2 linked regions of the Saccharopolyspora erythraea NRRL 2338 genome follow. The protein of the gene in region 1 interacts with the protein of each later gene in a pairwise test. Links are inferred from orthologs where the notes say so. Each region holds a gene or a part of one and is shown on either strand. Other genes may lie near its edges.

Region 1 (5,715 bases):
TCGGCGGTCGGCTCGATCTCCCTGACCCGCCCGACGATCATGCCGCGCACCTTCACGTCCGAGTCGGCCATGAGCTGGTTGCCCACCGACGCGGTGTGCAGCACGACGTCCACGCTCGAGGTGAACGCGCGCTGGTAGGTGGCCACCGTCAGGCTCAGGAACAGCACGATGGTCATCAGGAAGGCGACGCCCAGCAGGCGGCGCCGCAACGTCGTCATCGCCCCTCTGGTGCTCATCCGGTGATCCGAACCGTCGTCGTGGTGCCCCAGATCGCGAGGCTGAGGAAGAAGTCCAGCAGCGCGGTGGTCACGATCGCGGTCCGCACCGCGCGCCCCACCGCGACGCCGACCCCGGCGGGGCCGCCGCTGGCCCGGTAGCCGTAGTAGCAGTGCGTCATGATCACCACCACGCTGAAGACCAGGACCTTCCCGAAGGACCACAGCACGTCCTCGGGAGGCAGGAACAGGTTGAAGTAGTGGTCGTAGGTGCCCGCCGACTGCCCGTAGACGTGCACCGTCACCAACCGGGCCGCCAGGTAGGAGGTCAGCAGCCCCAGCACGTAGAGCGGCACCACCGCGACGAAGCCCGCCACCACCCGCGTCGTCACCAGGTACGGCAGGCTCGGCACGCCCATCGTCTCCAGCGCGTCGATCTCGTCGGAGATCCGCATCGCGCCGAGCTGCGCGGTGAACCCGGAGCCGACCGTGGCCGACAGCGCCAGCCCGGCCACCAGCGGCGCGATCTCGCGGGTGTTGAAGTAGGCCGACACGAACCCGGCGAACGCCGAGGTGCCGATCTGGTTCAGCGCCGCGTAGCCCTGCAGGCCGACCACGGTGCCGGTGAACAGGGTCATGCCGACCATCACGCCGACCGTGCCGCCGATGACCGCCAGCGCACCGCTGCCGAAGCTCACCTCGGCCAGCAGCCGCATCGTCTCCTTGACGTAGCGCGTGACCGCCTTCGGGATCCACGCCAGCGTCCGCAGGTAGAACGACATCTGGTCGCCGAGGTCGTCGAGGAACTCCAGCGGCCTGCGAACCATCCGGCGCGCCCGCCGGGAAACCGTCACCATCCGCCTCACATCCCCTTGGGCGGCACGAGCTGCAGGTAGATCGTGGTCAGCACGAAGTTCACCGCGAACAGCAGCAGGAACGTGATCACCACCGACTGGTTGACCGCGTCGCCGACGCCCTTCGGGCCGGGCGGCGGGTTCAGCCCGCGGTAGGCCGCCACCACCCCCGCCAGGAACCCGAAGATCAGGGCCTTCAGCTCGCTGATCCAGATGTCGGGAAGCTGCGCCAGCGCGTTGAAGCTGGCCATGTAGGCGCCCGGCGTGCCGCCCTGCATGATCACGTTGAAGAAGTAGCCGCCCATCACGCCGACGACGCTGACCATGCCGTTGAGCAGCACCGCGACCAGCATCGCGGCCAGCACCCTCGGCACCACCAGCCGGTGCACCGGCGAGACGCCGAGCACCTCCATCGCGTCGATCTCGTCGCGGATCTTGCGCGAGCCGAGGTCGGCGCAGATCGCCGAACCGCCCGCGCCGGCGATCAGCAGCGCGGTCACGATCGGACTGGCCTGCTGGATGATCGCCAGCACGCTCGCGCCACCGGTGAACGACTGCGCGCCGATCTGGCGGGTCAGCGAACCGAGCTGCAGCGCGATCACCGCGCCGAACGGGATCGCGACCAGCGCGGTCGGCAGGATCGTGACGCTGGCGATGAACCAGCACTGCTGGACGAACTCGCGGACCTGGAACGGACGCTTCGGCAGCGCCCGGCCCACGTCGAGCATCAGCGCGAACAGGCGTCCGGTCTCGCGGATCCCGCCCGCCCCGGGGAACCGGACCTGGGAGCGTGCGCTCACTGCTCACCGCCCCGCTTGCGGCCGAACCAGCGCCTGCGCTGCCCGGCGCCCGCCTCCGGCTCCGGCTCCCGGGTCCACGCAGGCTCGCCGCCCGCCGGAACGTGCTCCTGCACGCGCGGACGCGGCGACGGCTTGCGGTGCGGCAGCGGTGCCTTCCTCGGGACCTGGGCGGCATCGGTGTCGGTGAGCGAGCCGTGCATCGACTCGGTGCGCGCGATGTCCTGCGGGTGGATCGTCTTCATGATCTCCTGCTGCGCGGCCGGGGCCAGCTTGCCGATGTCGCGCATCACCCGCGCCTGCCTGCGGCGCACCGCCGAGCGCTCCGGCAGGCCGGGCGAGACCTCCAGCTGCGGGATGATGTGCGGCACGCCCTTGTCGGCGCCGCGCAGCTCCGCCAGCTCGGCGGCCATCTGCCCGGCGTCCTTCTCCTCGCTCATGCCGATCGGGCCCTGCCTGCGGCCGTTGAGGAACTGCTCGACGACCGGCTCGGTCGAGGTCAGCAGCACCTCCCGCGGGCCGTACATGACGAGGTTGCGGCGGAACAGCATGCCGATGTTGTCCGGAACGGTCCGCGCGGTGCCGATGTCGTGGGTGACGATCAGGAACGTCGCGTCGATCTGGGCGTTGAGGTCGACGATGAGCTGGTTCAGGTACGCGGTGCGCACCGGGTCCAGACCGGAGTCGGGCTCGTCGAACAGGATGATCTCCGGGTCGAGCACCAGCGCCCTGGCCAGTCCGGCGCGCTTTCGCATACCGCCGGAAATCTCGCCGGGCAGCTTCTCCTCCGCCCCGAGGAGCCCGACCATCTCCATCTTCTCGAGAACGACCTCGCGGACCTGGGACTCGGACTTGCGGGTGTGCTCGCGAAGCGGGAACGCGATGTTGTCGAAGAGGTTCATGGAGCCGAACAGCGCACCGTCCTGGAACAGCACGCCGAACAGCTTGCGGATCTCGTAGAGCTGCGACTCCGAGCAGTCGCAGACGTCCACGCCGTTGATCAGGACCCGGCCCTGCTCCGGCTTGAGCAAACCGACGAGCGATTTCAGGAACACCGACTTGCCGGTGCCCGACGGTCCCAGCAGGACGCTGATCTCACCGGCCGGAAGCGTCAGCGTCACGTCCCGCCAGATGGTCTGGGAGCCGAACGACTTGGAGAGTCCGTCGACGACCACCTCGACGCCCATGAGCACCTCCGCATCTTCGTCGTCGCCGGGCGTTTCGCCCTCCCCGGACGGGGAGCCTGGCATACGTGATGCGCTTAACGAAGGTCGTTCGCATCACACCTGTGCAACGAGCGCGACCCGCGCAGGTTACTCACGAGTTGGGTTCCAATTCCAGACCCGCTTGATCAATAGATGATTTGTCCGGTCCCGGCGGGTCCGGCATTTCCCGGATTTGTCAGCGGCGCCAGGGTCCGCATCGTGGAAAAGCTCCGAGAACGCGAAAAGGGCGGACACCGGAGGGTGTCCGCCCTTTCACGCTGCGTCAGCGAGAAATCACTTGAGGGAGACCTTGGCGCCGGACTCCTCCAGCTTGGTCTTGGCCTCGTTGGCCTTCTCCTTGTCGACCTTCTCCAGGATCGGCTTCGGGGCGCCCTCGACCAGCTCCTTGGCCTCCTTCAGGCCCAGGCCGGAGACGATCTCGCGGACGACCTTGATGACCTGGATCTTCTTGTCACCGGCCGACTCCAGGACGACGTCGAACTCGTCCTGCTCCTCGGCGGCCGGGGCGGCGGCACCGGCGGCGGCCGGGGCGGCGGCGGCGACCGGGGCCGCGGCGGTGACGTCGAAGGTCTCCTCGAACTCCTTGAGGAAGCTCGACAGCTCCAGGAGGGTCATCTCCTTGAAGACGTCCAACAGCTCTTCGTTGCTCAGCTTCGCCATGGTGGCGTTCCTTTCACATCGGTGCCCGCGCACCCGCGAGCAGATCTTGGGTGGTGGTGCGGCCGAGGCACCCGGCGCTCACCTGGGTCCACAACGGACTCAGGAGGCGTCGGACTCGCCGCCCTCCCTCTTCTCCTGAAGGGCGGCGGCCAGACGCGCGGCCTTGGTCGCCGGAGCGGCGAACAGGGCGGCGGCCTGGTTCATCTTGGCCTTCATGGCCCCGGCGAGCTTGCCGAGGGTGACCTCGCGGGAGTCGAGGTCGGCGATCGACTCGACCTCGGAGACCGAGATCGGGCGGCCGTCCATGTAGCCGCCCTTGATCACCAGCGCCTTGTTGTCCTTGGCGAACTCCTTCAGCGCCTTCGCGGCGTCCACCGGCTCGCCCTCGATGAAGGCGATCGCGGTCGGGCCGACGAACAGCTCGTCCAGGCCCTCGACACCCGACTGCTCCGCGGCACGCTTGACCAGCGTGTTCTTCGCGACACGGTAGGTCGTGCCCTCACCGAGGGCCCGGCGCAGCTGAACCAGCTTCGCCATGGACAGCCCGCGGTACTCGGTCACGACCGCGGCGGTCGAGGTGTTGAACCGCTCCGCGATCTCGGTGACCGCGTCGACCTTGTCGGGCTTCGCCATGTCGCCTCCTCTCTAGTGCTTCGCGACTACAGAAGGCCCGGGCGACCGCCGCCAGCGACGGCGTCCGGACCGATCCACCTGTCGAAAAGCCCTGAGACGACAAAACGCCCCGGCGCAGCAAGCACGGGGCGTGAAAAACCATGGGCGCGCGGGCGCGCACTGATGTTGCCTCGTCCTCCTGCGCGGGCCGCCCGTGTCGCACGGGACCTTCGTTCCCCACGCCGGAGCGCGAAGAAGACCAGCGGTCTTGGGTGGAACCTCGACCAGCATACGGCACCGCGTCGTGAGGTCGTGCACGACCCCCGCTCACCTGGCCCGTTGATCGCCTGTGATGACCACGGGCGGCGGGCACGGCATCATGTGGTGCGTGGCCGACCCGAACGAGTCGCACGGCGACCGCCGCCCGCAGGACCCCGAAGACCACCTGCCCGACCGGAGCCGGGCGCCGGAGGTCGTCGACGCAGAGGTCGTCGAGGACGGCCCCGCGTCGAGCACCGGCGCCGCCCCGCCGTCCGACGACGAGCAGTTCCGCCAGTACCAGCAGTTCCTGGAGTTCCAGAAGTTCCAGGAATGGCAGCGCTCCCAGCAGGGCCTCGGGGGTGGCGCCGACCTCGCCGTCCCCACCCCGCCATCGGCGCCGGCGCAGGCGCCGCCCGCGCAACCGGTCCAGTGGCCCGACGCCCCGCAGGGCGGGCCCCCGGCGTGGCCGGAGACCAGCACCGCCCACCGCGGCACGGTGTGGTTCAGGCGCCTGCTGTGGCCCCTGCGCTTCAAGCTCGTCCGCCGCCTGATCTACCTGCTCGTCATCGTCATCGTGGCCTACAACCTCATCGGCGTGGTCCTCACCGACCTCTTCGGCGGCGGCCGCGACGACTCCCGCACCGGCACCGGCGGTGCCCCGCCCAACTCCTCCCCGATCACCTCGACGAATCCGGCCGACGCCGTGTCCGCGGTCTACAACTCCCTCCGGGAGAACCCGCCGTCCAAGGTGTGCGACCTGTTCAGCGACCAGGCCAAGGGCTATTTCGCGACCGTGCACCAAGCACCGGACTGCAACACCGCCGCGAACCGGCTCCACGAGCAGATCACCGCGCCCGCCTCGTACGCGGCTCCCGGCTTCGGGCCGGACGCGATCGAGGAGGTCAACGGCAAGGCGTCGGTGTACAGCTGCTTCATGCAGGTCACCGGGGGCCCCAAGCTCGGCAGCTTCGGCCTCACCCGCCAGCGCGACGGGGGCTGGATCATCTCGGGCTACGAGCTCGAGCCCGACCGGTGCCGGCGCTGACCCCTGAAATGCGACGAGGCGGGCCGCCCCTTCCGGGACGGCCCG
Region 2 (8,306 bases), 1.2 Mb from region 1 along the record:
CGACCTGCCGAGCACGGTGCTCGTCACCACCGGGATGGTGGCCCTGGTCTGGGCGGTGATCGCGGTGCCGGAGCGCGGCGCGCTCGCGACCCCGGTGCTCGCCGCCACGGCACTGGCTGTGGTGTCGCTGGCCTGGTTCGGCGTGCGCCAGCGACGCGCGAGCGCGCCGATGGTCGACTTCGGCCTGTACCGGGACCGCCGGTTCGCCGGGGCGAGCTCGGCCATCGCGCTGATCGCGGTGGCCACCGGCAGCACGCTGTTCGTCCTCAGCCAGTACCTGCAACTGGTGCGCGGCCACAGCGCGGTGGTGGCCGGGATGGCGGCCCTGCCGCTGGCCGCCGGGAGCGTGGTGGGCTCGGCGCTGGGAGCCCGGGCACCTGCCCGGATCGGCTACCGGGCATGCATCGTCACCGGGTTCGCCGTCACCGCCGCCGGGTTCGGCGTGCTGGCCGCGCTCGGGCCGGACAGCGGCCAGCCGCACATCGCGTTCGGGCTCCTGCTCTGCGGGTTCGGGACCGGCTTCGCCGGACCGGCGGCCACCAGCACCGCGCTGGGCGCCGTGCCCGCCGACCGCGCCGGGATGGGCTCGGCGCTCAACGACACCCACCAGCAGCTCGGGATCGCCTTCGGCGTGGCGGTGCTCGGCGGCCTGCTCTCGACCGCCTACCGCGCTTTCCTACCCACCGGCGTGCCGCACGACGCGAGCACGTCGCTCGCCGCGACCCTGTCGTTCGCCGACGAGCGCACCAGCGCCGCGCTGGCCGACGCCGCCCGGCTCGCCTTCACCCAGGCTCAGAGCGCGACGATGACGGCCGGACTCGCCTGCGCGCTGGCCGGCGCGGCGGTCGCCATGCTCAGCCTGCGCTCGGGACGGCGAGCGCCGTCGCGCTGACCGCGGTCAGCGCGACGGCTCGGCGGAACCTCAGAGCCGGAGGGACTTGAGAGCCCATCTTTGATTTCTGAAGCGGCGCAGCCGCTTGGCCCATCCCCGCAACCGGCACCGCCGCGGGTTCTCAGGCGCTCTCTGACGAGGACAGCCTTTTCGCCGCGTATGGGTGAAAAGGATCCCGGAGTCCGAGAGCGCCTGAGGTTCCGCCACCGCAACCGCCAAGCAAGGTGAGTCCAGAGACAGCCTCTGACTCAGGCGCCGGGGCGGACCGGCAGCTTCTCCAGGCCCCGCATCAGGACGCTGAACCGCCACCGCAGGTCGTCCGGCGACGCGGCCATCCGCAGGTCCGGGAAGCGCTCCAGGAGCCTGCCGACGGCGATCTGGGCCTCCAGCCGGGCCAGGGCGGCGCCCACGCAGAAGTGGATGCCGTGGCCGAAGGCGACGTGCCCGGTGGTCTCCCGGGTGATGTCGAAGCGGTCGGGGTCCTCGAAGCGCTCACCGTCCCGGTTCGCCGCCCCGAGCGCGACCCAGACGAGCTCTCCCTCGGGGATCACCACGTCGCCGAACCGGACCGCCTCGGCGGTGTGCCGGAACGTGCCGTTCGCCACCGGGCTCTCGTAGCGCAGGGTCTCCTCGATCGCGCCGGGCAGCAGCGACGGGTCGTTGCGCAGCGCGGCGAGCTGGTCGGGGTTGCCCAGCAGCGACAGCACGCAGTTGCCGATCAGGTTGACCGTCGTCTCGTGCCCGGCGACCAGCAGCAGGAACACCATGGCGATCAGCTCGCCCTCGCTGAGGCGGTCGCCGTCCTCGACCGCCTCCAGCAGCGCGGTCAGCAGGTCGTCACCGGGCTCGGTGCGCTTCTTGGCGATCAGCTCGGTCAGGTACTCGACCATCGCCACCGACGCCTGGGCCTGCGCCTCCGGCTGCGACCCGTCGACCAGGACGTTGGTCCACGACCGGAAGTCGTCGCGCCGCGAGTCCTCCACGCCCATCAGCTCCGAGATCACCGTGATGGGCAGCGGGAACGCGAACTCGTCGATCAGATCCACTTCGGACCGGCCCGCCAGGCGGTCGAGCAGGTCGTCGGTGATCTGCTCGATCCGCGGCCGCAGGCCCTCGACCCGCCGCGCGGTGAACGCCTTGACCACCAGCTTGCGCAACCGGGTGTGGTCCGGCGGGTCGGTGTTGAGCATGTGCGGGCCGAGGTCGGGCGAGAACCCCGGCCTGCGCTCGGCGTCGGCCAGCCTCTTCTCGATGATCTGCTGGGTGCGCCCGAAGTCCTTGGCGATCCTGGGGTCCAGCAGCGCCTGCTTGACGTCCTCGTAGCGGGTGATCAGCCACGCGTCGAGGCCGTTCACCGTGCGGATGCGCTGCACCGGCTCCTCGCGCATCCGCGCGTACCGGTTGTGCCGGTCCTGCGCGAAGGCGTCGTCGAAAGCCAGTAAGTCGGGCACTTCACCGGTGGTCATGGGCAAACCTTCCGAGCTCGGCGTTTTGGCGGCCGGTCTCCAGTTAACCCATATCACTGACGGTTGTCACGCGGTCGCTGAAAGCACTCTCAGCTTCCGCGGAGGCGAAGCGGACGCGGGGCGCGAAGCGGACTCGCGGCCCCGCGCCGGCTCACAGCACCGTCTCGAAGCACCCCGCGCCGAGCAGCCCCTTCAGCTCGCCCTGCAGCCCGTTCTCGGTCGACACGAAGTAGTCGCTGGACAGCGCGAGGCGGGTGACCCCGCGCGGCCCCTGCAGCTTCACGTGCACCGGGACCGTGCCCGAGTGCGCCTGCAAGGTGCGCTTGAGCTCGGCGACCAGCGACCGGTCCACCCTGCTCGCCGGCACCTTGATCACGAACGCGGGGCTGGTTCCCGGGTCGGTCTCGGCCGCCGAGATGTCCACCGGCACCGCGTCGGAGGCGAAGATGCTGATGGTGCCCTCGCGCTCGTTGATGCGGCCCTTCACCGCGATCGCGGTGTCCTCGACCAGGCAGTCGGCGAACATCTCGTAGGACTTCGGGAAGAACAGCACCTCCACGCTGGCGTCGAGGTCCTCCAGGGTCACGATCGCCCACGGGTGGCCGTTCTTGTTGATGCGGCGCTGGATCCCCGAGATCATCCCGGCGATCTTGACCTGGTCCTTGCCCGCCTCGCGCTCGCCGCCGACGAGCTCGGCGATGCCGGTGTCCTGGTACGGCGCGAGCAGCCGCTCGGCCCCGTCCAGAGGGTGGGCCGAGACGTAGAGGCCCAGCATCTCCCGCTCGTAGGAGAGCATCTGCTTGCGCGGCCACTCGTCCGGCGTGAACTGCAGGTGCGCCAGCGGCGACGACGACTCCTCGCCGCCGGCGTCGTCCCCGCCGCCGAACAGGTCGAACTGGCCGAGCGCCTGCTGGCGCTTGAGCCCGATGACCGCGTCCACCGCCGCCTCGTGGTGCTGGGCCAGCGACATCCGGGTGTGGCCCAGGGAGTCGAAGGCACCCGCCTTGATCAGCGACTCGATCACCCGCTTGTTGCAGGCCACCGTCTCGGACTTGTCCAGGAAGTCGGTGAACGAGCTGTAGCGGCCCTTGTCCTCGCGCACCTTGGCGATCGAGGCCACCACGTTGGAGCCGACGTTGCGGACGGCGCTGAGCCCGAAGCGGATGTCGGAGCCGACGGCGGTGAAGTCGTTGAGCGAGTCGTTGACGTCCGGCGACAGCACCTTCACGCCCATCCGGCGGCACTCCGCCAGGTAGACGGCCATCTTGTCCTTGTTGTCGCCGTTGGAGGTCAGCAGTGCGGCCATGTACTCGGCCGGGTAGTTGGCCTTGAGGTAGGCCGTCCAGTACGCCACGAGGGCGTAACCGGCCGCGTGGGACTTGTTGAACGCGTACCCGGCGAACGGCAGGACCGTCGCCCACAGCTTGTCGATGGCCTCGTCGCGGAAGCCCTGCTCCCGCATGCCCGCCTGGAAGCCCTCGAACTCCTGGTCCAGGACCTCCTTCTTCTTCTTGCCCATCGCGCGGCGCAGGATGTCGGCTCGCCCGAGGCTGTAGCCGGCGACCTTCTGCGCGATGGCCATGATCTGCTCTTGGTAGACGATCAGACCGTAGGTCTCGGACAGGATGTCCTTGAGCGGCTCGTCCAGGTCGGGATGGATCGGCTCGACCGGCTTCTTGCCGTTCTTGCGGTCGGCGTAGTCGTTGTGGGCGTTGACCTCCATCGGACCCGGCCGGTACAGCGCGTTGCAGGCCACGATGTCGGCGAACTCGGTGGGCTGCATGCGCTTGAGCAGCTCCCGCATGCCGCCACCTTCGAGCTGGAACACTCCCAGGCTCTCACCGCGCGCCAGCAGCTCGTAGGTCTTCGCGTCGTCCAGCCCGAGGTTGGACAGGTCGATCTCGCGGTCGTGGTTGGCCTTCACCATCTTCAGCGCGTCGCCGAGGATGGTGAGGTTGGAAAGCCCCAGGAAGTCCATCTTCAGCAGGCCGATGGCCTCGCACGACGGGTAGTCCCACCCGGTGATGATCGAGCCGTCGTCGCGCGCCCACAGCGGCACGGTGCCCATCAGCGGCTGCGACGAGAGGATGACCGCGCAGGCGTGCACGCCCGCGTTGCGGATCAGCCCCTCCAGGCCGCGCGCGGTGTCGAAGATCTGCGACACCGACGGGTCGGTCTCGATGAGGTTGCGGACCTCGGCGGCCTCGGCGTAGCGCTCGTGCTGCGGGTCGACGATGCCCGACAGCGGGATGTCCTTGGCCGCGATCGGCGGCGGCAGCGCCTTGGAGATCTTGTCGGCGATGGCGAAGCCGGGCTGGCCGTGGTGGACCCGCGCGGAGTCCTTGATCGCGGCCTTGGTCTTGATCTTGCCGAAGGTGATGACCTGGGCGACCTTGTCCCGCCCGTACTTGTCGATCGCGTACTGCAGCACCTCGTCGCGGCGGCGGTCGTCGAAGTCGAGGTCGATGTCGGGCGGGGAGTCGCGCTCCGGGTTCAGGAACCGCTCGAAGATCAGGCCGTGCTCCAGCGGGTCCAGGTTAGTGATGTGCAGGATGTAGGCCAGCAGCGAGCCCGCGGCCGAACCGCGGCCCGGGCCGACGTGGATGCCCTGCGACTTGGCCCACCGGGTGAGGTCGCCGACGACCAGGAAGTACGCGCAGTAGCCCTTGGTGTCGAGCACGTCGAGCTCGACCTTGATCCGGTCCAGGCACTCCTGGGTCGCGCCTTCCGGGTACCGGGTCGGCAGGTACTGCTCGACCTCGGCCTCCAGCAGCTGGCGCTCGGTCTTGCCGCTGCCGTCGGTTACGCGCGGCATCCGGTCCTGGAACGACCAGACGTCCTCGTAGGACTCCACGCGCTCGGCGATCAGCAGCGTGTTGTCGGCGGCACCGGGGACCTCCTTGTCCCAGTACTCCCGCATCTCGGCGGCGGACTTCAGGTAGTAGCCGTCGCCGTCGAACTTGAACCGGCTCTCGTCGTTGAGGGTCTTGCCCGACTGCACGCACAGCAGCGCGCCGTGCGACTCGGCCTGGTCGGCGGTGACGTAGTGGCTGTCGTTGGTGGCCACCGGCTTGAGGCCGAGCTCCTTGGCGATCTTGAGCAGGCCCTCCCGGACCGACCGCTCGATCGGCAGCCCGTGGTCCATCAGCTCCAGGAAGAAGTTCTCCGCGCCGAAGATGTCCTTGTAGTCCGACGCCGCCTGCATCGCCTCGTCGAACTGGCGCAGGCGCAGCCTGGTCTGCACCTCGCCCGACGGGCAGCCGGTGGTGGCGATGATGCCCTCGGCGTACTCGGCGACCAGCTCGCGGTCCATCCGCGGCTTGCGGTACTGGCCCTCCATGCTCGCCCGGCTGGAGAGCGTGAACAGGTTGCGCAGCCCGGTGGCGTTGCGGGCCAGCATCGTCATGTGGGTGTAGGCACCTGCACCGGAGACGTCGCCGCCCTCGCCGTACTCGTCGGTGCCGCGCTGCTTGGCCTCGCCCCAGAACACCGGCTTCTTGTGGAACCGGCTGCCGGGCGCCAGGTAGGCCTCGATGCCGATGATCGGCTTGATGCCGGTCTTCTTCGCCTGCTGGTAGAACTCGTCGGCGCCGAACATGTTGCCGTGGTCGGTCATGCCGACCGCGGGCATCTCCAGCCGCTGCGCCTCCGCGAACAGCGCTCCGACCTTCGCCGCACCGTCGAGCATCGAGTACTCGGTGTGCACGTGCAGGTGGACGAAGGGGTCGACGGGCACGGAGGGGCCTCCTTCGCGAACGGTACCGGCGGGAGGTTGCAAGCCTAACTCCAGCGTCCGACCGGATCGGCGATGTCCCCTGGCGTTGCGCGGATCCGTTCCGGTGCGTCACACCGGCGGTCCGGCGCGGGGCCCGCTCCCGGGGTCCGGCGCCTCTCACGCCGACCGGGTCCGGCCCACAAAGCCTGCTTTTGATCTTGAAAGCGGCGTAGCCGCTTGGCTCGCCCTCGCAACCGGCACCGCCGCAGGCGTCCTGTGGCGAGGACAGATTTTCGCGGCGTATGGGTGATACGTGAGAAAAAGGTCCCGGAGCCAGAGGACGCCGGAGGTTCCGCCACCGGCACCGCCACCAACGCGAGTTCGAGGACAGCTCTCGCGCCGGCGGGGGAAAGTCAGTGCCCTCCGCACGGTGATCGGCCGGAGCGGGTAGCGTGGCACGACGTGGCTGCCCCTGATCCCGTGGACGTTCGTCTGCTCAGCGTCGTCGCCGAGACGGGCCGCGCAGCGGTGCATGAGATCGCCGGCCGGCTCGGGATGGACGTCCGCGACGTCGCCTCGCGCCTGGCGGCGCTGTCCACCACGGGGCTGCCGCTGGTCGTCGGCGTGGAGTGCGAGCCGAACGCGATCCGCAAGGCGGTGGCCGCCGCGCAGGCGTGGACGCAGCAGGCCGCCCAGGCCAGCAGCGGCCCCTACCAGGTGCAGCAGCCGCAGAGCGGGCCCTACCCGGCGCAGCCGCACAGCGGCTCCTACCCCGTCGGCCCGCAGAGCGGGTCCTACCCGGTGCACGGCCAGCCCAGCGGGCCGTACCAGACCTACGGCGGCAGCGGCCAGCACCCGACGCAGACCGGACCGAGCGGTCCGCAGCAGTTCGTGCCGCCCGCGGGACCGCCGGCGTTCGCGCCCGGCGGCGGCCCCGCCGGGCCGCAGGTGCCCGCCCAGACCGCGCCGCCGGACCCGGTGAACACCTGGGGACCTCCGGGTTCGTCGTCGTGGGCGCGCGGCGACCAGCGCGGCGCGGCGCAGTACAAGCAGCCGCCGCAGCGCACCGGCAAGATCGGCAGCAAGCTCGACGTCGAGGGCCTGGAGGGCGAGCGGATCACCATCCAGCTCGTCGAGGTCGTCGACCCGGCGGACTTCCTGTTCACCGCCGCCGGCTACCAGCTGCAGGACGGCGAGCGCGCGGTCGTCGTGCACACCGAGCTGACCAACCGCGGGTCGATGCCGTTCACCTCGCTGCCCGACCTCTACCTGGTGCTGGTCGCCGAGGACGGCTCGACGGTGTCGAAGGCGCCGGTGTCGCTGTCGTCCCGGCCGCCGCACCGCATCGGCGTACCGCCCGGCGAGACCGCCGGCGGTCACACCGTCTACGTGCTGCCCGACAGCACCGAGCTGTCCGCGGTGCGCTGGACTCCGCGCCCCGGCGACGAGCAGCGCACCCTCACCTGGGACATCACCGACCTGTAGCCCCGGCCGCCGTCGGCGGGACGGTCAGCGGCGTGTAGTGGCCTTTCGGGTGCGGTTCGCCGATGAGCCGGCCTTCGGCTTCGACCCAGGCGTGAGCGGCGAAGGGCTGGGTGCGCACGCCGGTGCACCAGGTCGGCCGGGTTCCGCGGGCGCGGCAGAGCAGGGCGGTGGCGATGGAGCGTTGCAGGCAGCCCTGACCGGCGCAGCGCAGGCTCACCGACACCACCTGCTCGCGGGCGGCCGAGGCTTGTCCGGCGGTGGCAGGCACGGCCCCGCGGCGGGCGAACGCAGGCGGTGCCCGTCACCGGCAGACCAACCGTGCCGATGACCCACGATCGGCTCTCGCCGGAGCAGTGGATCTCGTCGGACACTTCTGGGCGGGGACGGGGCCGAATGGGCGTGTGCCCTTGCGCGGCGACCGCCGCTGTGGGCATCTGGTGGGTGACACAGATCGTTCCTCCCAGCGATGAGCACGGGATGTGGTGCGATGACGGCACAGCAGAGCAGCAGGCCCAGCGTCGGCGTGCCGGGTGAGTCGCTGGTGGGTGAGCGCCGGGTGGCGCTGGTCCCCGGGGTCGTGGAGCGGCTGCGCGCGTTGGGGCTGGACGTCGTGGTCGAAGCGGGCGCCGGGCAGCGGGCCCTGATCCCCGACGAGGCGTTCACCGAGGCCGGCGCGAGCATCGGCGACGCGTGGTCGGCCGACGTCGTGGTGAAGGTCAACCCGCCGACCGCCGAGGAGGTCGGCAGG

The links.
Region 2: the proteins of rplL (region 1) and dnaE interact in binary tests that used the Escherichia coli proteins (3 or more experiments, as listed by UniProt). The link is inferred for Saccharopolyspora erythraea NRRL 2338 from one-to-one orthologs.

Annotation. Positions count from the first base shown.
Region 1 is NC_009142.1:7,679,339-7,685,053, forward strand. What follows is about bases 2,060-4,975. They hold rplL (50S ribosomal protein L7/L12), read right to left. Parts: upstream 3,753-4,975; coding sequence 3,366-3,752; downstream 2,060-3,365. Other genes in these bases: SACE_RS33075 (ABC transporter ATP-binding protein), read right to left, coding at 2,060-3,053; rplJ (50S ribosomal protein L10), read right to left, coding at 3,852-4,385; SACE_RS33090 (hypothetical protein), read left to right, coding at 4,744-4,975. In the rest of the region: SACE_RS33060 (MCE family protein), read right to left, coding at 1-236; SACE_RS33065 (MlaE family ABC transporter permease), read right to left, coding at 233-1,072; SACE_RS33070 (MlaE family ABC transporter permease), read right to left, coding at 1,078-1,869; more of SACE_RS33075, read right to left, coding at 1,866-2,059; more of SACE_RS33090, read left to right, coding at 4,976-5,670. UniProt on the Escherichia coli protein: The binding site for several of the GTPase factors involved in protein synthesis (IF-2, EF-Tu, EF-G and RF3). Is thus essential for accurate translation.
Region 2 is NC_009142.1:6,523,781-6,532,086, forward strand. Bases 2,310-6,402 are described here. They hold dnaE (DNA polymerase III subunit alpha), read right to left. Parts: upstream 6,095-6,402; coding sequence 2,510-6,094; downstream 2,310-2,509. Other genes in these bases: SACE_RS27860 (cytochrome P450 family protein), read right to left, coding at 2,310-2,358. In the rest of the region: SACE_RS27855 (MFS transporter), read left to right, coding at 1-892; more of SACE_RS27860, read right to left, coding at 1,141-2,309; SACE_RS27870 (AsnC family protein), read left to right, coding at 6,536-7,558; SACE_RS27880 (Re/Si-specific NAD(P)(+) transhydrogenase subunit alpha), read left to right, coding at 8,046-8,306. UniProt on the Escherichia coli protein: DNA polymerase III is a complex, multichain enzyme responsible for most of the replicative synthesis in bacteria. This DNA polymerase also exhibits 3' to 5' exonuclease activity. The alpha chain is the DNA polymerase catalytic subunit.